Regions from separate parts of the Halochromatium sp. genome, predicted to be linked through region 3. Evidence: predicted binding sites of a transcription regulator. Region 3 holds the regulator's gene; each other region holds the start of a gene.
What was found. The regulator sigma-54, encoded in region 3, starts transcription at its own class of promoters, with help from an activator protein. The targets are predictions, from matches to a motif close to TGGCANGNTNCNTGCTT.
Positions count from the first base shown of each region.

Region 1: a site for sigma-54 is predicted at 3,993-4,009, ahead of nifH (nitrogenase iron protein). Genes of this name have one in related genera too.
Region 2: a site for sigma-54 is predicted at 7,197-7,213, ahead of glnL (nitrogen regulation protein NR(II)). Genes of this name have one in related genera too.
Region 4: a site for sigma-54 is predicted at 2,363-2,379, ahead of nifL (nitrogen fixation negative regulator NifL). Genes of this name have one in related genera too.

Region 1 is NZ_JBUDPI010000181.1:152-6,730, forward strand. It holds partial or broken gene ACY693_RS11675 (response regulator) at 1-1,603, shown strand, start outside; gene ACY693_RS11680 (sugar transferase) at 1,649-2,593, opposite strand; gene ACY693_RS11685 (NAD(+)--dinitrogen-reductase ADP-D-ribosyltransferase) at 2,752-3,858, opposite strand; gene nifH (nitrogenase iron protein) at 4,071-4,955, shown strand; gene nifD (nitrogenase molybdenum-iron protein alpha chain) at 5,094-6,579, shown strand, end outside.
Region 2 is NZ_JBUDPI010000026.1:8,881-18,418, forward strand. It holds gene ACY693_RS03225 (lysophospholipid acyltransferase family protein) at 1-86, opposite strand, end outside; gene gmhB (D-glycero-beta-D-manno-heptose 1,7-bisphosphate 7-phosphatase) at 93-635, opposite strand; gene glyS (glycine--tRNA ligase subunit beta) at 727-2,820, opposite strand; gene glyQ (glycine--tRNA ligase subunit alpha) at 2,817-3,746, opposite strand; gene ACY693_RS03245 (cation diffusion facilitator family transporter) at 3,896-5,041, shown strand; gene glnA (glutamate--ammonia ligase) at 5,350-6,759, shown strand; gene glnL (nitrogen regulation protein NR(II)) at 7,254-8,336, shown strand; gene ntrC (nitrogen regulation protein NR(I)) at 8,329-9,538, shown strand, end outside.
Region 3 is NZ_JBUDPI010000016.1:840-10,377, forward strand. It holds gene rapZ (RNase adapter RapZ) at 1-902, opposite strand, end outside; gene hprK (HPr(Ser) kinase/phosphatase) at 946-1,920, opposite strand; gene ACY693_RS02115 (PTS sugar transporter subunit IIA) at 1,939-2,391, opposite strand; gene hpf (ribosome hibernation-promoting factor, HPF/YfiA family) at 2,614-2,973, opposite strand; gene ACY693_RS02125 (RNA polymerase factor sigma-54) at 3,029-4,516, opposite strand; gene lptB (LPS export ABC transporter ATP-binding protein) at 4,626-5,351, opposite strand; gene lptA (lipopolysaccharide transport periplasmic protein LptA) at 5,351-5,917, opposite strand; gene lptC (LPS export ABC transporter periplasmic protein LptC) at 5,939-6,601, opposite strand; gene kdsC (3-deoxy-manno-octulosonate-8-phosphatase KdsC) at 6,723-7,250, opposite strand; gene ACY693_RS02150 (hypothetical protein) at 7,384-7,965, shown strand; gene ACY693_RS02155 (ABC transporter ATP-binding protein) at 8,174-9,046, shown strand; gene mlaE (lipid asymmetry maintenance ABC transporter permease subunit MlaE) at 9,058-9,538, shown strand, end outside.
Region 4 is NZ_JBUDPI010000188.1:604-7,052, reverse strand. It holds partial or broken gene ACY693_RS11960 (GAF domain-containing protein) at 1-326, opposite strand, end outside; gene nifL (nitrogen fixation negative regulator NifL) at 478-2,214, opposite strand; gene rsxA (electron transport complex subunit RsxA) at 2,772-3,356, shown strand; gene ACY693_RS11945 (RnfABCDGE type electron transport complex subunit B) at 3,375-3,902, shown strand; gene rsxC (electron transport complex subunit RsxC) at 3,937-5,550, shown strand; gene ACY693_RS11935 (RnfABCDGE type electron transport complex subunit D) at 5,547-6,449, shown strand, end outside.

The DNA of each region.
Region 1 (6,579 bases), on a different contig from region 3:
ATTCTGGGGCCATGATTCAGGGATCGGCATCGCTGTCGAGAAGCTGCCGCAGCTCTATGATCCGTTCTGGCAGGCCGACAGCTCGACCACAAGACGCTACGGCGGTAGCGGTCTTGGTCTGCCGATCACCAAGCAGCTAATCAGCCTCATGGGGGGCGATATCCAGGTCCACGGTCGTGCCCGACGGGGAACCAGTTTCTCCTTCCAGGTCGAGCTCGGCACCCTCAGCGCATCGGCAGCAGCGCCGCTCAGCCAAGAGACTGAGGAGCGCCCGACACCGCTGATCGAGCGTGACAACCGTTCCTTGAAAGGACGCAGGGTCCTGTTGGTCGATGACAATGCGCTCAACCTTGACCTTGTCAGCTCGCTGCTCAGTGCGCTCGGCATCGTCACCGAGATCGCGCTCAACGGCCATGAAGGCGTCAGCAAGTCCAAGACCGGTGCTTTCGATCTGGTCCTGATGGACATCCAGATGCCGGAAATGGACGGCTTGGAGGCCACCCGCATCATCCGTCGACAGGAGGCCGAAACCGCGCCCGGCGCAGGGCGTTCACCGCGCCTTCCGATCATCGCCCTCACCGCCCATGCCAGTGAGCAGGATCGCGCAGCGAGCCTCGCCGCCGGGATGGACGATCATCTCACCAAGCCGATCGACACGGATCAACTCTGGAAGTTCTTGCAGCATTGGCTGCCGCAGAAGACGACGACTGCAGCAGACCGATCACAGCGAGCGGACAGCGAGCGCACCGCCGCGCGTCTAGAAGCGCAGCCAGCGCTTCTTGACGATGCCCAGGCTGCCGAGCGCACTGGCGCAGCGACGTTACTGCCCGAACAGCTGCCACCCTTCGACCTACCCGCCGCGCTTCACCGCTGCAACGGCAATCGAGACCTACTGCGCAAGCTGATCCTCAGATTCGTACAGGACTATGCCGATACAGACAAGCGATTGCGCGATCACCTCCGGGCCCAGGCTCCCGAGCAAGCAGAACGCCTCGCGCACAGTCTCAAGAGCTCGGCAGCGACACTCCATCTCGAGGACTTGGCCGACGCTGCACGAGCGCTCGAAGCAAGGCTGAGGCAACCGGCTCCGCCGACCAGCATCGAGCCATTGCTCGCGGAAGTCGATCGGCAGCTCGATGCCGCTGTACAGCCGGCACGGCAGCTGCCGCAGCATCCAACCGATACCGGAGACCCCAGCAGCAGCGAAAGCCAACAACGGCGCGCAGCCCTTGCAACTGACGGGAGACAGGCGTCTGCAGTTGCACAAGAATCCGCCCCCAGCACCGTCCCTAGCGCCGCCCACAGGATGAGCTGGAATCGGATCGCAAGGCTGCATGCACAGATCAAGGCCAACAGTCTCAGCGCTCGAGACAGCCTCGCTGAGCTACGACCCCAACTGGGCGCTCAACTGGGCTCTCAACTGGGTGACGACCTTAGCGAGCAGCAGCCTGAGGCCCAGATCCTGGCGGCAGTCGCAGACGCGCTCGACGCACTCGATTACGAACAGGCATTGAGTCTCGTCGATGACATTCTCAGGCATCAGCCAAGCCTCGCCCTCTGCGGCATCTGCGACCCGATCGCAACTCGCGACAACCACAGCTAAGACACTGACGATCGCAGAACCCAGGAGGCATCCCTCGTTGACTGTTCAGCCGACACTGGTTCGCAATACATACTTATGAAACTTATATTCGTTCAGCGGCGTGAGTTTTTCGACTAGGAGCACGCTATTTCGTTTCTGTCGCTTGAGCCCATCAAGCTCATCAATGTAATAATCGAGTGACGATTGTAGGCAGACACCCCGAAAATGAATCGTCTTCTTGCCGGCCAGGATCGAGACATCGAGCTGCTCATACTGATCGCAGATCTCCTTAGGATCTGAGCGCACAATCACGACGAACTCATTGCAGTCAACGATCGGGTAACATCGATGATGAACAGTCGCAGTGAGATGAGTCTGGGTACGACTCCCTTCAATCCCAAAGACCTTCTGAAAGACGCGCACACAGAGCATCCACAAAGCAGCGATAAGCAGCTTTAGATCATTGATCGTCGAGTGTTTCTTGATCGCGAACTGATAGTCGATCAGTGATCTTAGCCGCTTATAGGTTCGGTGCGGAGTAAACAACTGGGAGTAGCCGATCACTCCAGGTCGCACCGCAAACCTGAGATCGTAGCCGGGAATGCTCTTACAAGCGGCCTCATAGACCTCCTCTCGCTCTGGCCGAGGCCCCACCAGATTCATCTCGCCACGAAGCACATTGAAGAGCTGCGGCAATTCATCAAGCCGTGTATCCCGCAGAAAAGAGCCAACCCGAGTCTCCACATTGTGGCCCTGACCAACGAGATCATTGCCCAGTGCCGCTGCTGCGTTTGGCTTCAGACTCCGAAATTTGTAGATCGTGAATGGCTTTTTCCCCAGGCCAAGACGTGGACCGCGGTAGAACACAGGCCCACTTGGGTCATCGAGCTTGATTAAAATCGGAAGGATGACGAACAAAGGCAAGGAGACGAAGAGCAGCAGAAGGGTCGCGGCGATATTGAATATTCGATCGAGAAGAGTGTCAGGTGTTTCTTGTCTATTAATAACCATTTCTTATCGTCACTGTTCGAGAACCGGTTGCTACTCTCGTGTAGTCGCAGACTGTCGCCAGATCTCGAAGTGCATCAAGACTGCGCTGCACGCCGATGGATAATCCCATTGAGCTACACCAGCCGCCTTGGCCAGGCAGTTACGCCAACCGCACGCTATCACAAACAGCTCATCGCCACCTCATAGACCCCGCCGATCACCACCCACTCATCCTCACCCTTGAGCATCCCGGGCAGCAGGCCGTTGAAGAAGAAGACCTTCGGCAAGGGCACCTGGGCCTCGAGGATGTAGTCGCCAAACTCGCAGGCGCGCTCGCGATTACTGGTAAAGCTGCTGAGATTATTCAGCAAGACACGCCGCCAGCCGGCCGTCGTCGTTGAGCCACTGCAGAACCGGCTGCTGCCCTGATCCGCCTCACCCCGATCGCCCCGGACAGGGCGTTGCGCGGCACTGGCTGCCCCTAAGGTGGTGCCGGACTCGGGCCGGTCATCCAACAGCTCATGCTCGCCAATGCGGTTGATCCCACGGTACAGCGTCAGATGGGTCTCTTCCGGATGTTGGCGCACCAGCTCGTATTGGCAATAGGTATAGAGCAGATCGAGCTGAGCCTCGAGGGCATTGGTCGCATAGAGACCTTTGGCACCCTGGGCCAGGTAAAGCTGATAGGCGTCGGGATCAGCGCCACCGAGTGGCCCGGCATGGTAACGAGCGAGCAGCCCGAAGCGCGTCTCGACCCAGTGTTTGAGCACGGCTCCCTCGCGTCCATCCGAGTCGAACGACCAGCCGCGCACCATGCGCAGGTAATTCGCGTTACGCCGATACTTCTTGACACGCTCAGCCGCGAGCCCAGCGGCCTCGAGATCATCCAGGCAGAAGTGCGCGGCCATATAGTCGACGAAGCGCTCGGCGCGCTCGCGCGCATTGTCGATCGGCGCCAACAGCTCGAACAAGTCTTGATGGAAGGCACGAATGCCATCGATCTCAAGCGAGACCGGATGCGTCTGATAGGTCAGTCCGCCAAGGATGACAGCTGGCAGATTGCACCGATTGAGCGGCAGGCGGGCATTCGCGGGTAACGAGGGTGGCGAGCTTGTCGGCTGGCTCCTCCTAGTCGTAAGAGTGACGCCAGGCAGTGCATTCGGCGCTGTATTGGGTGGAGCGTCGAGCTCCCCGCCGGGATCGGGATCGGTCCCCTGGCAAACGTTGAGCGGACCCTGGGGCTGACTGCTGGCTTGATGTCGGGACTGGAGAGATTGCTGGGGCATGTCGGAGTTCGGACGTCGGCTGTCGGTAGACACACAAAGGCTGAGGGCTTGTTGTCTATGCTACCAAGGTGCCAGACCCCCATCTTTGCGAATTTCTATTTTATTTTCAAAGGGCTGAAGGAATATTTATGGCTTGGCACAGGCTGTGCTTATCCCTCGGTGAGCGAACCCTCTGTTCACCGCCCCACAGGGCATCCAACCGGGAGAATCACATGGCACTGCGTCAATGCGCCATCTACGGCAAAGGCGGAATCGGCAAGTCCACGACCACGCAGAACCTCGTCGCCGGTCTCGCCGAGCTCGGCAAAAAGGTCATGATCGTCGGCTGTGACCCGAAGGCCGACTCCACCCGCCTAATCCTGCACGCTAAGGCACAGGACACCATTATGCACCTGGCCGCCGATGCCGGCTCGGTCGAAGACCTCGAGCTCGAAGACGTGCTCCGTGTTGGCTACGCCGACATCAAGTGTGTCGAGTCCGGTGGCCCAGAGCCTGGCGTCGGCTGTGCCGGTCGCGGCGTCATCACCGCCATCAACTTCCTCGAAGAAGAAGGCGCCTACGACGAAGAGCTCGATTTCGTCTTCTACGATGTGCTCGGCGACGTGGTCTGCGGCGGCTTCGCCATGCCGATCCGCGAGAACAAGGCGCAGGAGATCTACATCGTCGTCTCTGGCGAGATGATGGCCATGTACGCGGCCAATAACATCTCCAAGGGCATCGTCAAGTACGCCAGCTCCGGCGGCGTGCGCTTGGCTGGCCTGATCTGCAATAGCCGCAACACCGCACGGGAAGACGAGCTGATCATGGAGCTAGCACGTCAGCTCGGCACCCAGATGATCCATTTCGTCCCACGCGACAACGTTGTTCAGCGCGCCGAGATTCGGCGCATGACGGTGATCGAGTACGACCCGAGTGCCAAGCAGGCCGAGGAATATCGCCAGCTCGCACAGAAGATCATCGATAACAACAACTTCGTGATCCCGACACCGATCTCGATGGATGCGCTCGAAGACCTGTTGATGGAATTCGGCCTGATGGATGAAGAAGACGAGAGCATCGTCGGTAAGTCTGCGACCGAAGAGGTCGCCGCGGCCTAAACCGCTGCCGATCGCCCTGCCCGTCTCCCTGGCCCTTCGCGCCGCCCCCTTTCGAGCGGCAACGAGGGGCTCTGAATCGATGCTTCAACGCGCGTCGGTCCGCAGATTAGCGGCGGCGCCGATGAGAGGAACGCCGACATGGCAACCATGACCCGTGACGAGACTCAGGCCCTGATCCAAGAGGTGCTGGAGGTCTACCCCGAGAAGGCGAAGAAAGACCGCGCCAAGCACCTGGCCGTCAATGACCCATCGGTCGAGCAGTCGAAGAAGTGCATCACCTCCAACCGCAAGTCCCAGCCTGGCGTGATGACCATTCGCGGCTGTGCTTACGCTGGCTCCAAGGGCGTGGTCTGGGGCCCGATCAAGGACATGATCCATATCTCCCACGGCCCAGTCGGCTGTGGTCAGTACTCGCGTGCCGGTCGTCGCAACTACTACACCGGTATGACCGGCGTGAACACCTTCGGCACGATGAACTTCACCTCTGATTTCCAGGAGAAGGACATCGTCTTTGGCGGCGACAAGAAGCTCGCGAAGATGCTCGACGAGATCGAGCAACTGTTCCCGCTCTCCAAAGGCGTTTCGGTGCAGTCTGAATGCCCGATCGGCCTCATCGGCGACGATATCGAATCGGTGTCGAAGCAGAAGACCAAGGAACACAACAAGCCGATCATCCCAGTCCGTTGCGAAGGCTTCCGCGGCGTCTCGCAGTCGCTCGGCCATCACATCGCCAACGACTCGATCCGTGATCATGTCGTGCATAACCGCGACAACGACACCAGCTTCGAGACCACGCCCTACGATGTCGCCATCATCGGTGACTACAACATCGGCGGTGACGCCTGGTCTTCACGCATCCTGCTCGAGGAAATGGGTCTGCGCGTCGTCGCGCAATGGTCCGGCGACGGCACCCTCTCTGAGATGGAGCTGACGCCCAAGGTGAAACTCAACCTCATCCACTGCTACCGCTCGATGAACTACATCAGCCGCCACATGGAAGAGCGCTATGGCGTGCCTTGGATGGAGTACAACCTGTTCGGGCCGACCAAGATCGCCGAATCGCTGCGCAAGATCGCCGAGTTCTTCGACGAGACCATCCAGGCCAATGCCGAGAAGGTCATCGCCAAGTACCAGGCCGAGTACGACGCCGTGATCGCCAAGTACCGTCCGCGTCTGGAAGGCAAGAAGGTGATGCTCTACGTCGGCGGTCTGCGTCCGCGTCACATCATCGGCGCCTACGAAGATCTTGGCATGGAGGTGGTCGGCACCGGCTACGAGTTCGCCCATAACGACGACTACGACCGCACCGTCAAGGAGATGGGCGATTCGACCCTGCTCTACGACGATGTCACCGGCTACGAGTTCGAGGAATTCACCAAGGCCCTCAAGCCTGATCTGGTCGGCTCTGGCATCAAGGAGAAGTATATCTTCCAGAAGATGGGCATACCCTTCCGCCAGATGCACTCTTGGGATTACTCAGGTCCGTATCACGGCTATGACGGTTTCGCGATCTTCGCGCGCGACATGGACATGACCATCAACAACCCCTGCTGGAACAGCATGAAGGCACCCTGGCTCAAGCCCGCCGAGGGCGAGGCCGAGGCCCCGATGGCCGCCCGCGCTT
Region 2 (9,538 bases), on a different contig from region 3:
AACAGCATCAGCGTGCCGTAGACAATCACGCTGAGCCAGAGAAAGGCCTCAAAGGTTACGGCTCTTAGGCTGCCCATCGCAGACATCGGCGACTAGCCCTGTTCTAGCAACGCATCCACAGCGGCGGCAAGGTCGTCGTACACAGGTATGTCTGCGAGCGCAGAGGGTAGGCGCTGCTCGGTTTTCAGTCCATTCCCGGTACGCACTAGGATGGGGCGGGCACCGGCCTGTTGCGCCGCTTCGAGGTCGCGGCGCGAATCGCCAATCATCGGTGCCCCATCGAGCGGGAGGCCGGTCCGTCGCTTGATCTCGCGCAGTAATCCCGGAAGCGGCTTGCGGCAGTCGCAACCATTGGTCGGACCGTGGTGGCAGAAGGCGATAACCTCGACCCGACCTCCGACCGCACTGAGGCGCCCACGCAGCATCTGGTGGATGGCGTTGATATCGTCCAAGTCGCACAGGCCACGCGCGACGGCGGACTGATTGGTCGCGATCGCCACATTGATCCCGGCGTTGTTGAGGCGAGCGATGGCCTCGAGGCTGCCCGGGATCGGCTGCCACTCAGCGACGGACTTGACGTAATCGTCCGAGTCGAAATTGATGACGCCATCGCGATCCAAGATGACGAGCTTCATGTCAGCGCCTCTCTCGACCCAAAACCGGGCTTGGCCCTGTGACTTGCCCCAATGACGTTTAGATACACCGTCGCTTGGGGCCCTAGGAACCCTAGGACTGAAGCAACGAGATATCCGCAACGCCAAGCACCAAGGCCTCCAACCGCTTCAACAGCGTGAGCCGGTTCGCGCGGACATCGGGCTCGTCGGCCATGACCATCACCTGCTCAAAGAAGTCATCGAGCGTCTGGCGCAGGCTCGAGAGCTCGGCCAGGGCGGCTTCATAGTCCTGCTGTTCCAATAAGGCATTGACCCGATGGGTCACCTCATCGATCGCCGTTGCGAGTGCCCGCTCGGCATCATCCTGCAGAAGACGCGGATCAACCTCTTGGGCAATCTCGCTCGGTGACACCTTGCGAAGAATATTGCGGGTACGCTTGTTCGCGGCGGCCAATGCGGCAGCCTCTGGCCGGCTGCGGAAACCCTGAACCGCACGGATACGACGGTCGATATCGCGCGGTTGGCTGAGCTCGAGCGCGAGGACTGCGTTGATCGCGTCCGGATCAGCCGCCTGCTCTCCTTCAGCATCAGCGTAGTAGCGCCTGAGCCGCTCAAGACAGTATGCCAACACCTCGGGCACGCACCACTCGGCCTGGAGCGCGTCGGGATAGGCAGTAGCGGCTCGCTCCAATAGCGCGCGAAGGTCCAGCGACAGCGGTGTCTCGATCAAGATGCGAAGCACAGCGATGGCCGATCGGCGCAGGCCATAGGGATCTTTGACCCCCGACGGGCGCTGTCCGATCGCGAAGATACCGACCAGGGTGTCTGCACGGTCCGCGATCGCGACGGCGCGGGCGAGGTTGGATTCCGGGAGCTGATCGCCGGCGTGCCTTGGCCAATAGTGCTGCTCGAGCGCAGCGGCCACCACCGGGAGCTCGCCGCCCTGCTCGGCATAATAGCGCCCCATGACCCCTTGCAGGCTACCGAACTCCCCCACCATCTGGGTCACCAGATCGGCCTTGGCCAAGCGCGCGGCATGGCGCGTCTGCTCGACGTCAGCGCCAATCTCAGCAGCGATCCAGGCACTGAGCTCGGCAATCCGCTCAGTCTTCTCGAGCAGCGTTCCAAGCTGATGCTGGAACACGATGCCCTGCAAGGCGTCGATGCGCTCTGCGAGGGGGGTCTTGAGGTCCTGCTCCCAAAAGAATTTGGCATCAGCGAAGCGCGGGCGGATCACCCGCTCATTGCCGGCGCGGACCTGCTCCGGCTCAAGGCTCTCGATGTTACTGACCGTGATAAAACTCGGCAGCAAGCTCCCCGTACCATCCAAGACCGGGAAGTACTTCTGATTCGCCTGCATGGTCTCGACCAAGACCTCGGATGGCACCTCAAGGAAGCTGGCATCGAATCGGCCTAGCAGCGCGACGGGCCACTCACAAAGCGCAGTGACCTCGTCAAGGACGGATTCATCGATCATCGCACTGCCGCCGGCCTCGGCTGCGAGCCGCTCGACCTGCTGGCGGATCGATGCGCGTCGGCTCGCTAGATCGGCTTCCACGCGTGCCTCACGCAGCGAGGTCAGATAGTCCGCCGGTGATCCGAGGCTGATGGCCTGCGGATGATGGAACCGATGCCCCCTTGTGACGCGATCGATGCTCAGTCCGAGCACCCTGCCCTCAACCAGGGATTCCCCGAGCAGCACAGTGACCCAGTGCACAGGCCGCACAAACTCGACGCTACGATCACCCCAGCGCATCCGTTTCGGGATCGGCAGCGCTGCCAGCGCCTCCTCGATCAGGGCTGGCAACAAGGCCGAGGTGCTCTTGCCGCTGACCTGCTGGCGAAAACAGAGCCAAGCGCCCTTCCCTGTCTCTTCACGCTCGAGCGCCTCGACCCCAACCCCACAGGACTGCGCGAATCCGAGGGCGGCCTTGGTCGGGGCGCCCTCCGCATCGAACGCCGCCTTCAGCGCCGGACCGCGGCGTGTGACCAGCTCATCCGGCTGGCTGACGGCCAAATCATCGACGATGACGGCGAGTCGCCGCGGGCTCGCGAAGGCCCGAGCGCCCCCATGGCTGAGCCTAGACTCATCCAGTCGCTTGACCAGCCCGTCTCGAAACGCCTCGGCAAGCCCGGCCAGCGCCGACGGCGGCAATTCCTCGGTGCCGATCTCGACCAGCAGATCAGCGGCAGTCTCCGCGCTCATGCGGCCTCCTTGGCAATCGCCGCAGGGTCAGCCATCGGGAAGCCGAGCGCCTCCCGGCTCTGATAGTAGGCTTCGGCGACGGCGCGGGCCAGTGTGCGCACCCGCAGGATGAATCGCTGCCGCTCGGTCACCGAGATGGCGCCGCGGGCATCAAGCAGATTGAAGGTATGTGACGCCTTGAGCACCTGCTCATAGGCCGGAAGTGGCAGGCCAGCCTCGACCAACGCGGTACTTTGCTGCTCACAGGTATCGAAGAGCGCGAACAGCGAGCCGATCGCGGCATGCTCGAAGTTGTAGGCCGACTGCTCGCGCTCGTTCTGCAGGAAGACGTCGCCATAGGAGACGGGCCCGGTCGCGGAGTCGGTCCAAAGCAGATCGTAGACGCTCTCGACGCCCTGCAGATACATGGCGATGCGTTCGAGTCCATAGGTGATCTCACCGGTCACCGGCCGGCATTCAAGCCCACCGACCTGCTGAAAATAGGTGAACTGGGTGACCTCCATGCCATTCAGCCAGACCTCCCAGCCCAGACCCCAAGCGCCGAGCGTCGGTGACTCCCAATTGTCCTCGACGAAACGGATATCGTGGACCAGAGGATTGATGCCGAGCTCGCGCAGGGAATCGAGATACAGCCCTTGGATCAGCTCCGGTGAGGGCTTCATCACCACCTGGAACTGATAGTAGTGCTGCAGCCGATTCGGGTTCTCACCATAGCGACCGTCCGTCGGGCGTCGTGACGGCTGAACATAGGCAGCGTTCCAGGGCTCCGGGCCAATCGCTCTCAAGAAGGTGCCGGGATGGAAGGTGCCTGCACCGACCTCCATGTCGTAAGGTTGCAGGATGACGCAGCCCTGGCGACTCCAGTAGCGCTCAAGTTTGAAGATCAGCTCCTGAAAACTGATGCGATCGGCCGACTGATTGCTCAAGGCGGGCTCCGGCGTCTGCTAAAAACCCGACAGTATAGCGATGTCGCACCTGATCGGACCACAGCATCTGCTGCGGTTTCGAACGCCTGGCCCCGCTATACTCCGCGCCAACCGACGCTTTACTCGTTGACGCGCATCAGGACGTCCCCATGGATACGACTGCACGAGAGGCCCGAGCCAGTGCGATCAAAACCACGACCACGGTCGGTGCAGTGGTCAACCTGCTGCTCTCGGTGGTCAAGATCGCAGCTGGGTGGATTGGCCAGTCACACGCCTTGATTGCCGATGGCATCCACTCCCTCTCCGACCTCTTATCCGATGCCTTGGTCTGGCTGGCGGGGCACAAGGCCGCGAAAGGACCCGATGCCGAGCATCCATACGGCCATGGACGCTTCGAGACGGTCGCGACACTCGCGCTGGGCTTCCTGCTTATCGCCGTCGCGATCGGCATTGCCTGGGACGCGACCGAGCGTCTGTTCGAGCCCCACGCCCTGTTGCGACCCGAGCCGATCGCCCTCTATGCCGCAGGTGTTTCGATCTTGGTCAAGGAGGCGCTGTACTGGTACACCCGCGCCTATGGGCTTCGGGTGCGCTCAGACCTGCTCATGGCCAACGCCTGGCATCATCGCTCTGACGCCATCTCATCAATCGTCGTCTTGATCGGTGTTGCGGGCACCCTAGCTGGATTGCCCTATCTCGACTCGGTTGCCTCGGTCATCGTGGCCGTGATGATCGCGAAGATCGCCTGGGACCTGGGCTCGGATGCGACCCGCGAGCTGGTCGATACTGCATTGAGTCCCGAGCGTCTGCGTGAGATCAGCCAGATCATCCGCCGCAGCACCGGGGTTCGAGACGTCCATATGCTCCGCACGCGCACGATCGGCGGCAGCGCCTCAGCAGATGTCCATGTGCTCGTCGATCCTGACATCAGCGTCTCTGAAGGGCATGCTATCAGTGTGCTCGTCCAACAGCGGTTGATGGAGACGATCGACCGGATGTCGGATGTCACGGTGCATATCGACCCCGAGAACGACGAGACCGCTGTTCCCACCAAAGACCTACCGATGCGCACCGAGGTGATCGAGCGACTCGACCAACATTGGTCTCAGATCCCCGAGGCGATGACGCGCAAACGTCTCGTACTGCACTATCTGGACGGTGCAATCACGGTCGACGTGTTCTTCCCCCTGCGAACCTATACCGACAAGCCCGCTGCGCGGCAGTTGCGCGAGCGGCTACGCACTGCGCTCGAGGATGACCCCTGCTTTGCAGACGTCCGCGTCTATTTCGGCTGATATGTGCCCCCTTTTGGTGCGCGCCCGGTTCGCGTATGGTCTATTCGGGTGCGCTCGCTCGCTGAGCCTGACCGTCGTTCGCTGCAGACTGCACACAACAGCGCAAGGCGGACTGATGGCACGTAACCTGCTTGACCGATGCCGCTAGCCGTTGTGCGACCCGAGCCTAGGCTCCGCCTGCGCCTACACCAAGCTCAGCGATCGATCGCCTGATTGATCGCCTGCGCACCCTGGGCTAGGAGCCTAGCGCCCACCTAGCGTCACAACCCAAATTCTCTGCCCAAGACCAATAGCGGGAGATTTCGCAGATGTCCGCCACTGACGTGTTGAAAACCATCAAAGACGAGGACGTAAAGTTCGTCGACCTCAGGTTCACGGATACTCGAGGCAAGGAGCAGCACGTCTCGCTGCCGGCCCGCGTCGTCGACGAGGCGCTGTTCCAGGACGGCAAGATGTTTGACGGCTCGTCGATCGCGGGCTGGAAAGGCATTGAGGCCTCAGACATGGTCTTGATGCCCGAGGCCTCAACCGCAGTGCTCGACCCCTTCTCCGACGAGAAGACGATGATCGTCCGTTGCGACATCCTCGAGCCTGCAACGATGCAGGGCTACGAGCGTGATCCCCGCTCGGTCGCCAAACGCGCCGAGGCCTATCTGGCGTCGACCGGTGTGGCCGACACCGCGTTCTTCGGTCCTGAGCCTGAATTCTTCGTGCTTGACGACGTGCGCTGGGGCATCAGCATGGCCGGGGCCTTCTACAAGGTCGACTCCGAAGAGGCCGAATGGAACTCGGAGCGCGTCTTCGAAGACGGCAATATGGGCCACCGACCGGGCGTTAAGGGCGGCTACTTCCCGGTCCCGCCGGTCGACTCGCTCAATGATCTGCGCGCCGCGATGTGTCTGGCGATGGAAGAGATGGGCGTCCCAGTCGAAGTCCATCACCATGAGGTTGCCACGGCTGGCCAGTGCGAGATCGGCACCCGCTTCGACACCCTGGTCAAGCGTGCCGACATGAACCAGATCCTAAAATACTGCGTGCAGAACGTCGCTCACGCCTACGGTAAGACGGCGACCTTCATGCCCAAGCCGCTGGTCGGCGATAATGGCAATGGCATGCACGTTCACCAGTCGCTCGGCAAGGATGGCCAGAACATCTTTGCCGGCGACAAGTACGGCGGCCTCTCCGAGACAGCGCTCTACTACATCGGCGGCATCATCAAGCATGCGCGTGCACTGAACGCCTTTACCAATGCGTCCACCAACTCCTACAAGCGGTTGGTTCCGGGCTTCGAGGCGCCGGTCATGCTGGCCTACTCGGCCAAGAACCGGTCCGCCTCGGTGCGCATACCGCACGACGCCAACCCGAAGGCCACCCGCATCGAGGTGCGCTTCCCGGATAGCACGGGCAACCCCTATCTCTCCTTCTCCGCGATGATGATGGCCGGTCTGGACGGCATTCAGAATAAGATCCATCCCGGCGATGCGATGGACAAGGATCTCTACGACCTGCCGCCCGAAGAAGAGAAGGCGATCCCTCAGGTCTGCTACTCTCTGGATCAGGCCCTCGATGCACTCGATGCCGATCGCGAATTCCTCACCGCGGGTGGCGTCTTCACTGATGACGTGATCGATGGCTACATCAAGCTGAAGATGGCAGAAGTCACTCAGCTGCGCATGAGCACCCACCCGGTTGAGTTCGACCTCTACTACAGCCTCTGATCCTAGGCTGTGCGAGTAGCGCGACGCGCTACTCGCCCGGGCATGGACGCCCCGTCCTTCTCTCTCCCTCTCCCTCTCTCCCGCATCTCCCCAACACTGATCAGCCATCGGCTCAGCGCTCGCTAGGCGGCGTGCTGCCCACCCGTCGGCGACGGGCGGATCAATGCCGCTGGCGACTAGCCTCGACCTCCGTCTTTCGATCCTGATGTCCGGCGTTGGTGCAGTCCGCTGCACCTGTTGAGTGCGTCAGGCACTAGACTAGTGCGCTGGGTCGTCCCGGTCGTTAACCCAGCCGCCTTCGGCAGCGCCAGGGATCGATCGGCTCGAGATGCTCGCTGGCCGGCAACCCCCTCCTCCGATGGACGATTTCGCCACCGCGGCCGAGAACCCGCGATACCGAGCGCCAGCGCCTCGGCTCCATGCGCTGACCCCTGAGCTGGCTCGCTGCTTGCTTACTGGGGCAGGATCGGAGCCAGGCGATGACATCACGATCCATGAACGAGAAACTCGGCGGACTTAGCCAGCTTGGCATCATGATCCTTGATAACCTCAGCACAGCGGTGCTCCTCTTTGACCGCGATCTCCGTCTTCGCTACATCAATATCGCCGGGGAGAACCTGCTCGCAGTCAGCGCGAAAACGGTGCTTGGCGAGGCGGCTGGCTGCCTGGTTCCCTGCCCGACCGATTCGGTCGAGGACCGGCTGCGCGAGTCGCTGAACACACGACAGCCGTTTACGGAGCGGGAGGTCGAGGTCAAGCGGCCGGATCGTCAGATCATCCGTGTCAACTGCACGGTGCTCCCGTTGCATCCGATCGACGAGCCCTATGACTTGCTCATGGAGATGCAGCAGGTCGACCGTCAGCTGCGCATCGCGCGTGAGGAATACCTGATCTCCCAGCACCACGCGACCCAAGCGCTGCTGCGCGGTCTCGCGCATGAGATCAAGAATCCGCTGGGTGGGCTGCGGGGCGCGGCTCAGCTGCTCGAGCGCGAGCTGCCAGAGGCGGGTCTGCGCGAATACACCCGGATCATCATCGATGAAGCCGATCGTTTACAGACCCTGTTGAATCGGATGTTGGCGCCGAACAACCTACCGCAATTCAGCGCCATCAACATCCATCACGTGATCGAGCATGTTCGTGGTCTGCTCCGGGCAGAGTTCCCCAGTGGCCCCGAGATCGTTCGCGACTATGATCCGAGTATCCCCCATCTCGAGGGTGACCCCGATCGGCTGATCCAGGCCATTCTCAATATCGCCCGCAACGCCGCTCATGCTGCTGGTCAACAGGGTCAGGTGCGGCTGCGCACCCGGGTGATGCGGCAGTTCACCATTGGCAGCGTGCGTCATCGTCTGGTCCTTGTCGTCGAGATCGAGGATGACGGTCCCGGTATCCCCGATGAGCTGATGGACCGCATCTTTTTCCCCATGGTGTCAGGCCGCGCTGGCGGCACCGGTCTCGGGCTCGCCATCGCTCAAGAGCTCGTCAATCAACACCAAGGCTTGATCGAATGCGAGAGCCGACCCGGCTGCACCACCTTTCTGGTCTACCTTCCGTTGGAGCTGACCGATGAATAGAGTTCCCAGGGTTTGGGTGATCGACGACGACCGCTCGATTCGTTGGGTCCTCGAGCGCGCCTTACGCCAGGCCGAGATGGATGTGACCAGCTTCTCCAACGGTGTCGGCGTGATGGATGCATTGGAGCGCGACCAGCCTGACGTGATCCTGTCCGATATCCGCATGCCAGGTATCGATGGCCTCGAGCTGCTGGAGCAGCTTACGGCGCGCTATCCGAATCTTCCGGTCATCATCATGACCGCACATTCTGATCTCAACAGCGCGGTCTCGGCCTTTCACGGTGGCGCCTTTGAGTATCTACCCAAGCCCTTCGATATCGACGAGGCGGTTGATCAGGTCCAGCGTGCTTGCCGAAGGCAGCAGGAGACGGCTGCCGAGCCGCTACCGCTTCCGCACAGCCCAGACATCATCGGCGAGGCGCCGTCGATGCAGGAGGTGTTTCGCGCCATCGGCCGACTGGCCCGCTCCAACATCACCGTGCTGATCAATGGGGAGTCTGGCACCGGTAAGGAGCTGGTTGCGCATGCGCTGCATCGGCACAGCCCCCGCGCCCAGTCTCCGTTCATCGCGCTGAACATGGCAGCGATCCCGCGGGACCTGATGGAATCGGAGCTCTTTGGTCATGAGCGCGGGGCCTTTACCGGCGCCCAGACCCGTCGCGAAGGACGGTTCGAGCAGGCCGACGGCGGCACCCTCTTCCTCGATGAGATCGGTGACATGCCGGCCGAGCTGCAGACCCGGCTGCTGCGCGTGCTCGCCGACGGTGAGTTCTACCGGGTTGGCGGCCTCACGCCGATCAAGGTCGACGTTCGCATCATTGCGGCGACGCATCAGAACCTCCGTGAATTGGTCGCCAACGGCAGCTTCCGCGAGGATCTCTTCCACCGCCTCAACGTCATTCGCATTCATCTGCCGCCGCTGCGTGAGCGGCGTGAGGATATCGGCTTGCTGATGCGCCATTTCCTCGCCCAAGCGGCGAAAGAGCTCGGTTGCGAGGCCAAAGTCCTTGCTCACGACGCCTTGGCGCGCCTCGAGTGCCTCGAGTGGCCGGGTAACGTGCGCCAGCTCGAGAACACCGCTCGCTGGCTCACGGTGATGGCGTCGACCAAGCAGATCCATGTCGGCGATCTACCCCCTGACCTCGAAGGAATCGCCGCGGCGGCGCAGGCCGACGAACAGTGGGAAGGAACCCTGCGCGCCT
Region 3 (9,538 bases):
GGATCGAACGCTCGGGCCGACTCCCGAAGAGGCTCGCGACCCAGCTCCCTGTGGCGCACCAAGATCTGATGGCCCCGCGTCTCAAGGTGGCGACTCAAGGCCTCGACCATGTAGACCGAACGGTGGCGTCCGCCGGTACAACCAATGCCAATCGTCAGGTAGCTGCGGCCGTCGGTCTCGAAGCGTGGCAGCCAGCGGTCAAGAAAAGCGATCAGGTCGTCGCGCATTTCCATGACCTCTGGCGAGCGCTCGAGAAACTCGGCCACCTCCTGATCCTTTCCGCTCAGGGGTCTCAACCCTGGTTGCCAATGCGGATTCGGCAAGCAGCGCAGGTCGAAAACGAAGTCTGCGGTGGCTGGAATGCCGTTCTTGAAGCCGAACGATTGCAGCAGCAAGGGCGCCTGACCTCGACCCTTGCGGTTGAGGTTTCCGCGCACGAGCTCCTTGAGCTCATGCACGTTGGTACCGGAGGTATCGATCTGTGATGCAGCAACCAGGCGCAGCGGCTCAAGCAGGCGGCGCTCGAGCTCGATTGCCTCGGCCAAGGGACGATCGGCACTGGTCAGTGGATGCTTGCGCCGGGTTTCGCTGAACCGGCTTACGAGGGTTGGGGTGTCGGCATCGAGAAACAGGACCCGGATCTGAATACCCTGCCCTTCCAGTGCCTCGATCACGCCCGGCACCTGATCGAGCAGCTCAGGGCCGCTGCGAGCGTCGATCCCGATGGCCGTGCCGCCGCGCCCATCGCCGCCCTCGGGGCGGGTCTCCTTCAGCCCAAGCGCGAGATCATGCAGAAGAAACAGGGGCAGGTTATCGATGCATACATAGCCGATATCCTCCAGCGTGCGCAGCGCAACACTCTTGCCGGCGCCGGACAGGCCACTGATGATGATCAGCTCCATCGCAAGGCCCTGCCTGCGGACAATGGGCGCTGCGGATGCTGCGCTAAACGGACGGCGTTGGAGTCAGACATGGGGCGTTCTCGTCAATAGAACGGGACTGGCGGTCGATGAGGTCCACGCCGGCATCATAGCCGCGCAGGCGGAGGATTTGATTACGAACCGCAGTCTCCAGCAGTACGGCAAGATTGCGGCCCGGGGCCACAGGCAAGGTCACCTCTGGAACCGAGACCCCGAGGATGCTGCGCGCAGAGAGGCTACCGCGAAGCCGGTCCATTTGCGCCAGCGCTTCCTCATCGAACGACCGCATGTTGACAATCAAGTTCAGCTGCTCGCGACGCTGTACCGCTCCCTCGCCGAACATCGCGCGAACATTCAGTACGCCGAGTCCACGCACCTCGAGAAAGTCTCTGAGCAGCGGCGGGCAGCTTCCCTCCAGGGTCTCCGGCCCGATACGCGCCACCTCAGGGGCGTCGTCGGCGATCAACCGGTGACCGCGCACCACCATCTCGAGCGCGAGCTCGCTCTTGCCGATTCCTGGGTCGCCGACCAAGAGCACGCCCATGCCCAGCACATCGAGAAAGACCCCGTGCAAGGTGGTGCGCTCCGCCAGCGCATAGGTGAGGAAGTATTGCAATCGGTCGACGATCTCCTCTTCCTCACTGGGCGAGGAGAGCAGTGGCGTGCCAAACCGCCGAGCACGGACCATGAAGCCCGGAGGCGGATCGATGTCCTGCGCAAAGATGACCGCGGCCGGCCTTGCTAAGAACAGCCGCTCGATGATATCCCGCTCAGCAGCTCGATTGAGGTCGTCAAGATGGCGGACCTCGGCAAGCCCCAGCACCTGCAAACGGTTAGGATGGATACAGTTCAGCGAGCCGACCAGACTCTGGGCGGCGCCGGCCGTGGAGTCTGCGCTGATCAGAGGCAGCGGTTGCTCTGGCACCGGCGTTAGCCAGCGCAGCCCAAGCCTGGGGCCAAGATGTTCAACCAACCCTTGCAGCGTGTCGACGGGCGGCATCTGTGCGATCAAGGCAAGCTAATCACGCTGCTGCAACAGGTCCAGCAGCCTGCTGCTACTCTCTGCAGCCCGCAAGGCCAAACGCAGCTGCGGGTCGCTGAAGCGCTCGGCGAGCTCGGCCAACAAGCTCAGGTGTGCGTCGGTCGCTTCACTCGGCACCAACAGACCAAAGGCAAGATCAACCGGCTGGTCATCCGGGGCGTCGAAGCTCACTGCCTGTGTCAGCTGAACAAAAGCACCAACAGCATGATCGATGCCGTCGATACGTGCGTGTGGCAGCGCGATGCCTTCACCCAAGCCAGTGCTGCCCAACCGCTCACGCTCATTGAGGAGATCAAAGACCAACGCCGGTGAGCACTGCGAGCAGGCTGTCGCCAGGAGCTCAGCGAGGGATTCCAATAGGCGCTTCTTGCTCGTGACCTCAACACGACAGCGGGCTCGAGGCTCAGTGATTAGACTGGGGGGAAGCATCGACCGTTGCTCCAGGAAAGTGGTCTTTGCGCGCTGGGCACAGCGTTGCCGGATCGCATCGGCGCGGTTGGGACGGATGCACGGCAAGGGGCAGGGACATGAGCGCCCCAGCGTAACAAAATAAGCGTAACAAAAGATGCCGGAGCGGATCAGATCGCGCTCCGGCGCAGGGCTTAGGCTCACAGCTCATCGCTGCGAGCACGGCAATCTTACCAGCAGCACTCAGTGCAGCGGCTCCTCATCCGGCTCAGGTTCAACTGGCTCACCCTCCACCACCGTCTTTGTCGGAGACCCCCGGTGACTCTGTCGTTTCTCCTTGTACTTCAGAACCTGGCGGTCAAGCTTGTCGATCAGTCCATCAATGGCTGCATACATGTCCTCATGAACGGCATCGGCAAACACATCCGCACCATTCATGTGGATGCGAGCCTCTGCCTTCTGCCGCAGCTTTTCGACACTCAGGATCACATGAACCTTGATCACATGATCGAAGTGGCGCTCTAGGCGCTCGAATTTGCTCTCGACATAGCCCTTCAGCGGCTCGGTGATATCGACATGATGGCCCGTCAGGTTGATTTGCATGGCGTCACTCCAGGGTTTGCAGGCGATCTCCAGCGGCAGTCACTCAGCACTGCAGCTAGAGGCGCTTGCGCTCATTCGAGGGTGGGATACCCATTGCCTCGCGGTACTTGGCGACGGTACGTCGCGCGACATTGATGCCCTGCTCGGACAGGATGCCGGCGATCTTGCTGTCGCTCAGCGGTTTGTTCGCCGTCTCGGCGGCGATCAGCTTGCGAATGACGGCGCGGATAGCCGTCGACGAGCATTCGCCACCCGACGCCGTGCCCACATGGCTGGAAAAGAAATACTTGAACTCGAGCGTACCACGCGGGGTATGCATGTACTTTTGCGTGGTCACCCGTGAGACCGTTGACTCGTGCAGCTCGAGCGAGTCCGCAACGTCCCTGAGTATCAGCGGGCGCATCGCCTCCTCGCCGTAGTCGAAGAAATCGCGCTGCAGCTCGACGATCTTGGTCGCGACCCTCAGCACCGTATCGTTGCGGCTGAGCAGACTCTTGATGAACCAACGGGCCTCCTGCAGATGCGTCTTCAGGCAAACATTCTCGGCACCGTCATCCGCGCGCCGGATCAGCTTCGCATACTCTTCGTTCACCCGCAGTTTAGGCTGAGTTTCAGGATTTAGCTCGACTTGCCAGACACCGGCGCGCTTGCGCACCAGCACGTCGGGGATCACGTAATCGGGCCGATGGTCGCTGATCAGCGATCCAGGGCGCGGCTGCAACGAGCGGACTAGTGATAACGCGCGTCCCAGCTCGATATCCGAGAGCTTGGTATGCCGACGCATCTCGTCAAGATCATTGCGGGCCAATGCCTCGAACAGGCTGTCGCAAATCTTCAGCGCGCCAGCGCGATGCGGCGTATCAGGCGGCAGCTGGCGCAGTTGTAGCAATAAGCACTCACGCGGATCACGGGCACCGACCCCGGCCGGATCAAGGGCCTGAATAGCATGCAGTACGGCCTCAATCTCATCGAGCTCCAGGTCCTCGAGCTCGAGCGTCTCGATCAGCTCGGCGGGATCGAGCCGAAGATAGCCATCACCATCGATCGCATCGATCAATGCCTCGGCAATCATGCGATCACGCGGCCCCAGGTGCCCCAGACCGAGCTGCCACTCGAGATGATCATGCAGGGTTTGTGGTCTCGATTGCTGCGCAAACAGGTCGACATCATCAGATGAGCTTGGACCTGGCGAGGCAGACGGGCCAGCGTACTGCTCGTGGGGCTCGCTATCATAGGTATCGCTCCATTCGCTATCGACGGCCAGCTCGTCAGGCAGGGCACTGGATTCAGCCGGAACCTCTGCGTCTACGCCCGAATCTGCTTGACTTTGCTGCAGCTTAGCGGTCTCGCCAGTCATCTCTGTCGAGCGATCACGCCCAGTCTCTTCCTCCTCCGCGGTCTCGAGCATCAGGTTGGACTCGAGCGCATCCTGGATCTCGCGCTGGAGGTCGAGTGTGGAGAGCTGCAACAGCTTGATCGCTTGCTGGAGCTGCGGCGTCATGGTCAACTGCTGACCAAGACGAAGCTGGATGCTTTGCTTCATTCCGAGCGGCTATCTGGGTACGAAAGGCTTGATACAGAGGCGCAGTCTAGACGAAAAGGCCGCTGACTCGCAGCGCTGGGCGTCGATCCAGTCATCTCGGCACGCTGGTTCAGAGCCGAAAATGCTCGCCGAGATAGACCGCTCGCACCTGCGGGTCTTGCAGCAAGGCGGCCGGAGCGCCGGTGGCAATCACCCGGCCGGCATTGATGATGTAGGCCCGGTCGCAGATGCCCAGGGTCTCGCGAACGTTGTGATCGGTGATCAGCACACCGATCTGCCGATCCCGTAGGTGGCCAATGATGCCCTTGATATCGCCCACCGCGATCGGATCGACCCCGGCAAAGGGCTCATCGAGCAACATCACCTTGGGCTCAACCGCAAGCGCGCGAGCGATCTCTAGCCGTCGCCGCTCACCGCCAGAGAGGCTGAGAGCGAGTGAATCGGCCACATGGGCGATGCCGAGCTCGTCCAATAACTCGTCGCAGCGCTGTCTGCGGTCCTCGCGGGTGCTGCCATTGCGCATCTCGAGCACCGCCATCAGATTATCTCGAGCGCTGAGCTTTCGGAAGACCGAAGGCTCCTGCGCCAAGTAGCTCAGACCACGCCGCGCCCTTGCATGCATCGGCCGATGGGTGATGTCCTCGCCATCGAGGATAATCCTGCCTGCATCGGCGCCCACGAGCCCGACGACCATGTAGAAGCTCGTGGTCTTGCCGGCCCCATTCGGCCCCAACAGGCCAACGACCTCACCAGCCTCGACGGCCAGATCGACACCATTGACCACGCGCCGACGTCGATAGGTCTTGGCCAGCGCAGTCGCTTCCAGCGTCGGCATCACTGCTCCGATGCTGGCTTGGTTCCGGACGCTGGCGCAGGTGTTGGTGCAGTTTCCGACTCGGGCTCGATCCGAATCTTCACCCGCTCGCGGCCCTGGGCGCTGCTGCCGGCGGTAACACGCTCAGTGATCCGATTGTAGACGATGCGGTCGCTGGCGAAGCGATCCTCGCCTTGCACCAGCACCGCCTCATCGATCAGGGTCAGCTCCTCGCGATCGGCCTCATACTCCATCCGCAATGCGCGTCCTTTGACCTCCTCCGGATCATCATCGAGCTGCTGCCGATAACGCACCGGCTGACCGATCGCGATGATCATCTCGGCACGGCGGTCAGGCTTGTGATGGACCAACACCTCGTCTGCCTGAATATGCATACTGCCCTGCGTAACCTCGACGTTACCGATGTAGAGGCTGGTCAGCTGCTTTTCGTCGAGCTCAGCGGCATCGGCCTCGATATACATTGGCTGGTACTGATCAGACTCGAGCGCGCGTGTGGTTGTCGGGGCGCCAAGCGCCAGCCCTAACAGTGCAGCCAGCATCCAACCCGAGCGTTGCTTCGGACTCATGGCCTCTTCCTCATCGTGCATTTATCCGGCATTGTCGCCATCGCTAGCAGCCTGACCCAAGGCCTGGCTCGGAGCCTGGCTGGGGTCCTGACCCAGAGGCTGACTGGGAGACTGACTGGGAGCAACCGCAGCGCGGGCGCGTCCAAACAGCTGGATGCGCATGCTGCTGCCCAGCCAGGCACGCATGCCTTCAGTCCCCGTTATCCAGTCCTCCTCGCGCTCGATCTCGACGAAGCGCCCGGTCTCGGCATAGTCGACCTCGGGCAGCACCAGTAGCTCACTGGTACGCAGCTCGATCGGCGCCGACAGCGCTGTCGCGAGTCGATGCAGCCGCACGTCCTGCTCAAGCAAGATCTCGTCGCCAGACTCGTTGATCCATGCCTGCGCCGAGCGGGCCCACCAGCTCGGTCCAGCATCGCCATAAACGACCAGAACGGGATCATCCAGCTCACTACTGCCATCGTCCGGATAATGCCGCAGTCTCCGGGCAACAAGACGATGCTCGGGCACACCCGCTGCGTTGAGACTAACGGCGCGAAGCCCGTCGACAACATAGTCAGGACGGCGCTCATCGCTGCCGGTTGCACCCTCGTCGCTATCCCTTGTGGACAACAGCCAGGAGCCAATCAGGCCAATAGCCAACAGTACCATCCCGACGAATAGCTCGCGTCGCGTTAAGGACATGGTAAGAGAAGCTCAAGACGATCGACTGGCTGAGCGCGTGCAACGCGGGGGCAACGGCGACCTGGTGTCGAGGCTCTCGCCAGCAGCGTCGGTAAGCAGCCCGTCAAGCAGTGCTGGATCATCAGTGACTGGCATATCCGTCGAAGAGTGCATCGAGCTTGCCCTGCGCGGCGAGCAATCCCTCGCAGACCTCGCGCGCGGCGCCGCAACCGCCGGACAATCTGGTCTGCCAATGGCAATATTGCTTCACCAAGGGATGCGCATCTGCAACCGCAATCGCCAGACCCACCTGTCGCATCACCGGCAGATCGACGACGTCGTCCCCCACGTAGGCGATCTGTGCGTGCTCGAGTCCGCAGGCTTGACGCAGCGCATCGTAGGCTGGGCGCTTGTCGCGCTGCCCTTGATAAACGTGCTCGACGCCGAGGCTCTCCATGCGAATACGCACGACCTCCGATTGGCGTCCGGTGATCACCGCCAGTGTGATACCGGCCTGTCGCAGCATGGTCATACCATGACCGTCTCGCGAGTTGAATGCCTTGTATTCCTGGCCATCGTCGCCGAGATAGAGGCTCCCGTCGGTGAGCACCCCGTCGACGTCAAAGATCACGAGCTCGATCGCCCTAGCGCGCACCTCAAAGTCGGTCATCTGGTTCTGGCTGTCCACCCTAGCTCTCCACGGCTCGTTATCTACGCTTGGTACCAATCTCTCGCTCGAGCTCTCGAGCCAGGTACAGCTTTGCGGCTCTTGACCCTATGATACCTGGATGAGCGACTCAACGATGGTTACCCCCCGGGGTTGGTGGGATCTAGCCGACGCTGATCTCTTCTATCCTGACGACCTGCCGGCGGACTGGCGTCTCAGCTACTTTGCGAATTGCTTTCGCACAACCCTGCTTCCGGCCGCGGTCTGGACAGCAAGCCAGGCCCAAACGGCCGAGCAATGGCACGACGATGTACCCTCCGGTTTTCGCTTCGCCGCCGAGCGAGCCCTGATGTCCCCAGTCGAACCCGGAGCGCGCCAGCTCGACGAGTCAGCCTTGACGCGACTACTGGGGTCGAAGCTCGATGGTTGGCTCGATGCCCTGACGGACCCTGCATCGGCCCCTGCGATTAGCGGCGGGGCAGATCACAGCTTGCGCTATCAGCTCCCGCGGACCGAGCAGGCGCTGAGGACAGACCAGCAGCGCTATGCCGTTGTGGTCCCATCCAAGCTGTATCGCGACCTACGCGCTGCAAGAGTCTGGCTGAACAGGATGACCGAGCTCCAAGGACGCTCGCCTAACCTGATCATCCTCGAACGACCGACCAGCGATACCCTAGCCAACTGGCAAGAGCTGCTCGAGCTGCTCGGGCTCGGGTAATTCGGGCTCGGGTCATCTTGACGCGATCCCGGCCAGGTCAGGCCAGGCCGGCCCAGACGAGGCCGGGCCAAGGCTCGGCAACGGCGCAGGTGCGCGGTTTGCCTGAGGCTATGGCCGAGGCTCAGCGCAGCCTCGTCCTTGACGCTATCGGGGCAGGTCGCGAGAATGCGCTGCTTTGGGTCGCGGCCCGAGCAAGGATCTTCACTCGATGGTATCAGCGCAGTCAGAGCATGTATCGCCGCTGCAGACAGATAGGGAGGCGTCTCGGCCTACCGACAATCAGCCGCTGATCCGGGTACGCGGGCTGCACTTCTGCCATGGCGATCGCTGCATCTTCGATGGCATCGACCTCGATATCCAGCGCGGACGGGTCACCGCGATCATGGGTCCGAGCGGGACCGGCAAGACGACCTTATTGAAGCTCATCAGTGGCCAACTGCAAGCTGACGCGGGATCGATTGAGGTGGATGGGCAGGCGATCCAGTCACTAAGTCGCGCCCAGCTCTATGGGCTACGCACGCGCATGGGCATGCTATTTCAGAGCGGTGCTCTGCTCACTGATCTAAACGTATTCGAGAATGTTGCTTTTCCAATCCGCGAGCACGCCAAATTGCCAGAATCGGTGCTGCGTAAGCTGGTTTTGATCAAGCTTGAGGCGGTTGGTCTGCGCGGTGCCGCGTCACTCATGCCGAGCCAGCTCTCGGGCGGCATGGCGCGCCGGGTGGCCCTGGCGCGGGCCATCGCCTTGGACCCGATGATGATCATGTACGACGAGCCCTTCACCGGACAGGACCCGATCTCGATGGGGGTCTTGGTCTCATTGATCCGGCAGCTCAATGATGCGAGCGGTCTCACCAGCATCGTCGTCAGCCACGACGTCGCTGAGACGGCCAGTATCACCGATTACCTCTACATCATCGCTAACGGACGCATCATGGCGGAAGGCACTCCGCAGCAGGTTGCAGCGAGCGAATCGGCCTGGGTGCATCAGTTCATGGACGGCGAGCCGGATGGTCCGGTTCGTTATCACTACCCTGCACCGCCCTTGGAGCAAGACCTGCTTCAAGGACGGCGACACTGAGAGCGACCTCATTGCTTGACTCACTAGCGAGTCTAGGGCGCGTGGGACTCGCCATGTTGGCGAGCCTTGGTCGTGCTCATCTGCTATTGATCAGCATCGTCGGCGGCCTGCCCTCGATGTTGGTACGCCCGCGCCTACTGCTGACGCAGGTCTACAGCGTTGGTGTGCTCTCGCTGCTGATCATCGTTGTCTCTGGCCTCTTCGTCGGTATGGTCCTGAGTCTGCAAGGGCACTATGTACTCTCGCAGTTTGGTGCCGCAGAGAGTCTCGGCGTGATGGTGGCGGCCTCGCTGGTGCGCGAGCTGGGCCCGGTGGTCACGGCCCTGCTGTTCGCCGGTCGCGCTGGCTCTGCGCTGACGGCAGAGATTGGCCTGATGAAAACGACTGAGCAGCTCTCCGCGCTAGAGATGATGGCCGTAGACCCGGTCAAGCGGGTTCTGACGCCACGCTTCTTTGCCGGTCTGATCTCGATGCCGCTGCTCGCGGCCATGT
Region 4 (6,449 bases), on a different contig from region 3:
AGCTTATCGAGGAACCGTGGCTCATCGCCGATACGCTCCAGCAGCCATTCTTGATTGCTCTCGAGAATATGCCCGATCACCCCTTCGCCTCGGCGATAGCGCACCTTCTCAAAGGGTGCGGCGTCATCATCGTGCAAGGCGCTGATCAGCAGATCACCGGATTCCTCATCGAGCAGACTGACCATGCCTAGGCAGAGGCGGCCACGCTCGTGCAGGGTTTGAAGCACCGCGCGCAGGGTCTCGCGCAGCTGCAGTGAGCGGCTGAGGATGCGGCTGACATCGAAGAGGGCGGCGAGCTGCGCCTCGAGCAGATCGGCTCGCTGCATCGTTGGCCCTGTGTCTGTGGTCGTACCTGCGGTTGTAGGGGGGACTGCTTCTTGGTGCATACCTGGGTGCAAACCTGGGCGCGTACCTGGGTACATATCCGGACCTGGCGCGTCCGGGAGATCCTTGTCGTACATTACTACTTGCTCTGCGTTAGTCACGGGGCAGGGCGTTGGTCAGGGTCACGAGGAGGCGGCAGCCATCGTTGTAGTCCGGGTCGATCTCGATGCTACCGCCATGCTGGTTCGCAATCTCCTGCGCTAGCGGCAGCCCCATGCCTGCGCGACCGCGTCGGTTTCGCCAGCCAATATAGAAGGGCTCGAAGGCCTTGTAACGATCGCCGCTTGGGAAGCCCGGTCCACTATCCTGAATACAGACCTCGACCGTATCATCGAGGGCGCGGGTACTGATGTGCAGCTCGCGCTGGCTGCGTCCGCCCTCGCGCGTCGCTTGCAGCGCATTGTCGATCAGATTCTTGAACAAGGAGCGCAGCTCGGTCTGACGCGCGGTGATCTCCGGCAGGACATGGGCTGGACGCCAATCGACGGTGACGCCGGCTGCGAGAAGGGCATCGGTCTCCAGCGCAAGCACATGGCGCACCAGTTCATTGACATTGACGCTGACGCCGGCCTCGATGATCTCGTCCGGAAGCGCCGCTTGCAGCGTCTTCAGCGCCTGCTCGCTGGTCTTGGTGATCTGCGCGAGGGTCGGCGCAAAGCCCTCGAGGGTGCCGGCGCCACTGGCAAACATGGCATTGGCCGCGCGTAGCAGGTTGAGGGGAGTCTGAATCTGGTAGCTCGCCGCGGATAGGGCCTCGCGCATGCCTTGTGTCAGTCGTTGCTCGGCAATGCGTGCGCGCAGGTGCTCCAAGTGCGCGCGCTCGATCTCGCGATGCCGCGCGGTGACGTCAGTGGCCAGCAGGAGCAGGCGGGCATCGCCGCGCTTGCCGCGGCCGAAGTAGCTGCGGGCGCTGCCGTCCTGCTCGCTGATGCAGGTGCCGGAACAGGAGAACCAGCGTGGTCCAAGGCTGCCGGGGACCTCGAGGCTGATCTCGACGTTCTTGAAGTCTTCGCCCTCGCCATTGGCGGGGACGGTCCGCGCGAGGGGATCGAAGCCGGCCTGCTCGCGCAGCGCGGCTCGGATCAACGGCAGCGGCTCGCGGCCGCGAAGGTCGCCGAAGAGCTTCTTATACTCCATGTTGTCGAGGATGATCTCGCCCTCGGCATCGAGCAACACCATCACCGTCGGCGCGGCATCGAGCACATTCTCGATGCGCGTCTTCTGCTGTCTGAGCGCGCTCGCCAGCTCATGCTCGCGCGTCACATCTCGGTGCATGCCGAGGAAGTAGGCAATCTCACCGCTGCTGTCGAGCACTGGCGAGATGACCAGCTCGGCGAGATACTCATCGCCCCCCTTGCGCTGATTGACCAGGGTGCCTGTCCAGGTCTTCTTGCGTTGGATGGTCCGCCAAAGCTGCCGATAGATGCTGTCCGGGGTCGCATTGCTGGAGAGGATCGACTGGTTCTTGCCAAGCACCTCGTCGCGCAGATAGCCGGTGAGGTGCTCGAACGCAGCATTGGCATAGAGGATCTTTGCCGTCGAGTCAGTGATTGATATCGCGACGGGCGCTTGCTCCACGGTCTCGAAGTAGAGCCTCGGTGGGAGTGGTTCTGATGCATCGCCGGCCATCAGGCGCAGCGCAGAGAGGACCTCGGGCGGCGTGCTCGCCGGTGGCTGGCGGAGGAAGGCAGCGATGGCATTGCGCACCAGTGGCTCGCCATGATCGGCGATGCCTTGCGGTGATCTGTCTCGCGCGGCGTTCGGCGAGGCCGGGCTCGGACTCGACTGTTGCGGATGCAGGGAACTGCTCTCAGGCGATGATCGAGCCATGGGTTTCTCCTCTGTCGTTAACCGTCGTTGTTGTGCCGGCAAATCGGGCGAGTCCGCAGGGCCCAAGAGATCCTGTCTTGATGGCCATACAGCTTGCGTCAGCGACTGAAGCGTTCTCTGAGGCAAGGCCCTTCGCCATCGACTGATTATGCAGTATTCGTGCCGTCGTGCATTGACCTCTATGTGTCCCTCCGCTTGGGGAAGATGCGCAGCCCCAACGTTGGGCGAGTCATGCAGGGTTGTCGGGTTTGCGACAATGTGCTGCGCTGCAGCATCTTTGCTGTGTCATCCGCGACAGTCGCCCCTCTCGCAAACACCCGTCTCCCTGCAACGCCTGCATCCGCTTGACCGTCTCCGTGATCCTCCCAGGTGGCGGCCAGGCTAGGCAAAGACATCGCTCCGGCGCGATTAATGCTCGGTTTTGGTGCTCGTCATATTCACCAGCAGGCGTTCAGATTGAGCACTGGCATCCGGTTTGCTTAATTGCCGCCATTGTCGAGTGCGAGCAGCCGTGGCTGCGCGCCAAGGTATTTGTTGGAGCGCCTTGCCGACGTCTCATGACCGAGTCTCTGATGCTGATCCTCGCGACCGCGCTCGTGAACAACGTGGTGCTGGTCAAGTTTCTTGGCCTCTGCCCGTTCATGGGCGTGTCCGGGAAGCTGGATACCGCGCTGGGCATGGGCTTGGCGACCACCTTCGTGCTGACCCTGGCCGCCGCCGCGAGCTGGCTATTGGAGCATCTGGTGCTCGAGCCTTTAGACATTGGCTTCCTGCGCATCCTCACCTTCATCTTGGTGATCGCGGCGGTCGTGCAGTTCACCGAGATGATGGTGCGCAAGGTCTCGCCCACGCTCTATCAGGTGCTCGGCATCTTTCTGCCCTTGATCACCACCAACTGTGCGGTGCTCGGCGTGGCCCTGCTGAATGTGCAGGAGCAGCACAGCTTCGTCGAAAGCCTGCTGTATGGCTTTGGCTCAGCGCTGGGGTTCACGTTGGTGATGGTGCTCTTTGCCGGGCTGCGCGAGCGCTTGGCGCTGGCGCAGGTGCCGGCGACCTTCGCCGGTGCGCCGATCGCCTTCAGTGTCGCCGGGCTGCTTTCGCTGGCCTTCTTGGGCTTTGCCGGGCTGGCCGTTGCCGAATGATGTGGAGCCTTTGAGATGATGCTATCTGCAATCTTGAGCCTGACTGTTCTTGGTCTGGGGCTCGGAGCACTGCTGGGGGTGGCGGCTCGGTTCCTGAGGGTCGAAGAGAGCCCACTGGTGGCCGAGGTCGAAGCACTCTTGCCCGGCTCACAATGTGGCCAATGCGGCTATCCCGGTTGTGCGCCAGCGGCAGTCGCGGTTGCCGAAGGCAAGGCGCCGGTGACGCTCTGTCCGCCCGGTGGCCGAGCCTTGGCGCAGGCGCTGGCGCAGCGGCTTGGGGTGAGCGTTGATCTGAGCGCGGTCGCTGAGCAGGCGCCGCGGATCGCCTATGTGCACGAGCGCCTCTGCGTGGGCTGTACCAAGTGTTTCAAGCGCTGCCCGACCGATGCCATCGTCGGCGCCAAGGATCAGATCCACGCCGTGTTTGAGGATGCCTGCATTGGCTGTGGCGACTGCGCCGAGGATTGCCCGACCGAGTGCATCGAGATGCGCGCTCCGACGCAGACCCCATTGAATTGGGTCTGGCCCGAGCCGCTGGCCGCATGACCCCATCCCCTTCAAGCTCGCTGAGGCCTGTTCGATGCGACTCTTCCAGATCCGCGGTGGCGTCCACCCCGACGACCGCAAGACCCTAGCCGCGGGCCGGCCGATCGAGGCGCTGCCGCTGCCAAAGCTACTGCATATCCCGCTGCAACAGCATATCGGTGCAGTCGCCAATCCGGTCGTTCAGCGGCGCCAATATGTGGCCAAGGGCGAGCTGATCGCGCGCGCTCAGGGCGCGGTCTCGGCGCCGATCCATGCCCCGACCTCGGGCCGCATCGTTGGACTCGGCCTCTACCCCGCAAATCATCCCTCCGGCCTCTCAGTGCGCACGATCACCTTGCAGCCGGATGGCAAGGATCGCTGGCACAAGCGCATCGCCGGGGTCGATGATCCGCTCGCATTGGAGCCGGCCGAGATCGCGCAGCGGGTCGCCGATGCCGGCATCGTTGGCATGGGCGGCGCCACCTTTCCGTCGGCGGTCAAGCTCGGGCTCGGCAAGCGTTACCGGCTCTCGACGCTGGTGATCAATGGCTCCGAGTGCGAGCCCTATCTGACCTGCGACGATCAACTGATGCGCGAGCAGGCGAAGGCCATCGTCGATGGTGCGCGCATCATGGCGCGCGCGCTCGGCGTTGCGCGCCTGCTGTTCGGTATCGAGGGCAACAAGCCCGAGGCGCTGGCGACGCTGCAGCGTGCGACAGCCGAGCTTGATGCGCCTGAGCTCGATTCAGCCGAGGTGGTACGCCTGCCGATGCGTTATCCGATGGGCTCGGAGAAGCACCTGGTGCAGACCCTGACCGGCAAGGAGACGCCGGCGCGCGGGCTGACCGCCGATATCGGCGTCGTGGTGCACAATCCGGCCACCGCCTTTGCCGTGCACGAGGCCCTGCGCCTTGGTCAGCCACTGGTCTCGCGCGTGATCAGCGTTACCGGTGGTGCGATCAGCGCGCCGAAGAACCTACGCGTGCTGATCGGCACCAAGATCGAGGATCTGGTCGAGCATTGCGGTCGGTTCCGCGAGGAGCCGGATCGCCTGATCGCTGGCGGACCGATGATGGGACAGCCGATCCCCGAGCTGCGGGTGCCGGTGATGAAGGGGACCAACGGCATCCTGGCGCTCACTGCCGCCGAAACCGACAAGCGCGAGCCTGGTCCCTGCATCCGCTGTGGCAGCTGTGTCGGCGCCTGTCCGTGCGGATTGGTGCCTCTGAGCATGGCCGCCCAGGTCCGCAGCGGTGATCTCGACGCAGCGGTCTCGACCGGGCTCATGGACTGCATTGGCTGCGGCTCCTGTGCCTATGTCTGTCCCGCCCATCTGCCGCTGGTCCAGTTCTTCAATCATGCTAAGGGCGAACTGGCCGCGCGCGGTCGGGCCAAGCAGAAGCAAACCGAAACCAAGCGCCTGGCCGAGCAGCGTGCACAACGGCTCGAGGCACAGAAGCGCGCCAAGCGCGAGGCGATGGCCAAGCGCAAGCGTGAGGCAGAAGCCAAGAAGCAGGCTAAGCTCGAAGCTGCGAGTGCGACCGCGGCTGCAGCCCAGATTGATCCCTCTGTCGAGACCGAGCCCCCGACCGAAAACCTGCTCGACAACGCGAAAAGACAAGCGCCCGAGTCGACTCAGGACAAGGCGGTTGCGGAGGCGTCAGCATGATCAATGCGCAACTCGCCGCGAGCCCTCATGCGCACGCGCCGGTCAGCATCGACCGTACCATGCGATTGGTCATGCTCGCGTTGCTTCCGGCCACCCTGCTTGGCCTTTGGCAGTTCGGCTGGCCGGCGATCATCCTGTTCGCGGTGACCCTGGGCGCCGCGCTGCTGTTCGAGGCCATGGCCCTGTTCCTGGCGGGCAAGCCGCTCAGACCGAGCCTGATGGACGGCTCCGCGTTGCTGACGGGCTGGCTGCTCGCGTTGACGCTGCCGCCCTGGGCGCCCTGGTGGATCGGCCTGGTCGGCGCCTTCGTCGCCATCATCGTCGGCAAGCAGGTCTTCGGTGGGCTTGGCCAGAACCTGTTCAATCCAGCGATGGTTGCACGTGTGGTGCTGCTGGTCTCCTTTCCGCTTGAGATGACGCAATGGGTCGGCCCGCAGCCGCTGTTCTTCGAGCAGACGCCTGGGGTTGGTGACGCCCTGACGATCAGCCTGGACGGGCTAGCCGCAGCCGCACCTTGGGACGCGATGAGTGGGGCCTCAATCCTCGGCCAGGTCGATCTGGCCCTGCAGCAGGGCAATGATTTGGGCACGGCGATGCCAACGCTGTTTCCGCCGCTCAACGCGCTGCTCGGTGGTATCCCTGGCAGTCTGGGTGAGACCTCGGCCTTGCTGCTGCTGCTCGGTGGGCTGTTCCTGATCCGCAAGGGCGTGATCGATTGGGTGATCCCGGTCGCCGTGCTGCTCGGGGTTGTCGTTCCGGCGAGCCTGTTGCACCTGATTGATCCGACCCGCTTCGCGGGTCCGCTGCTACATCTGCTCGCCGGTGCCACCCTGTTGACTGCCTTCTTCATCGCCACCGATCCGGTCACCTCACCGGTCTCCCGGGTCGGTCAGGCCGTC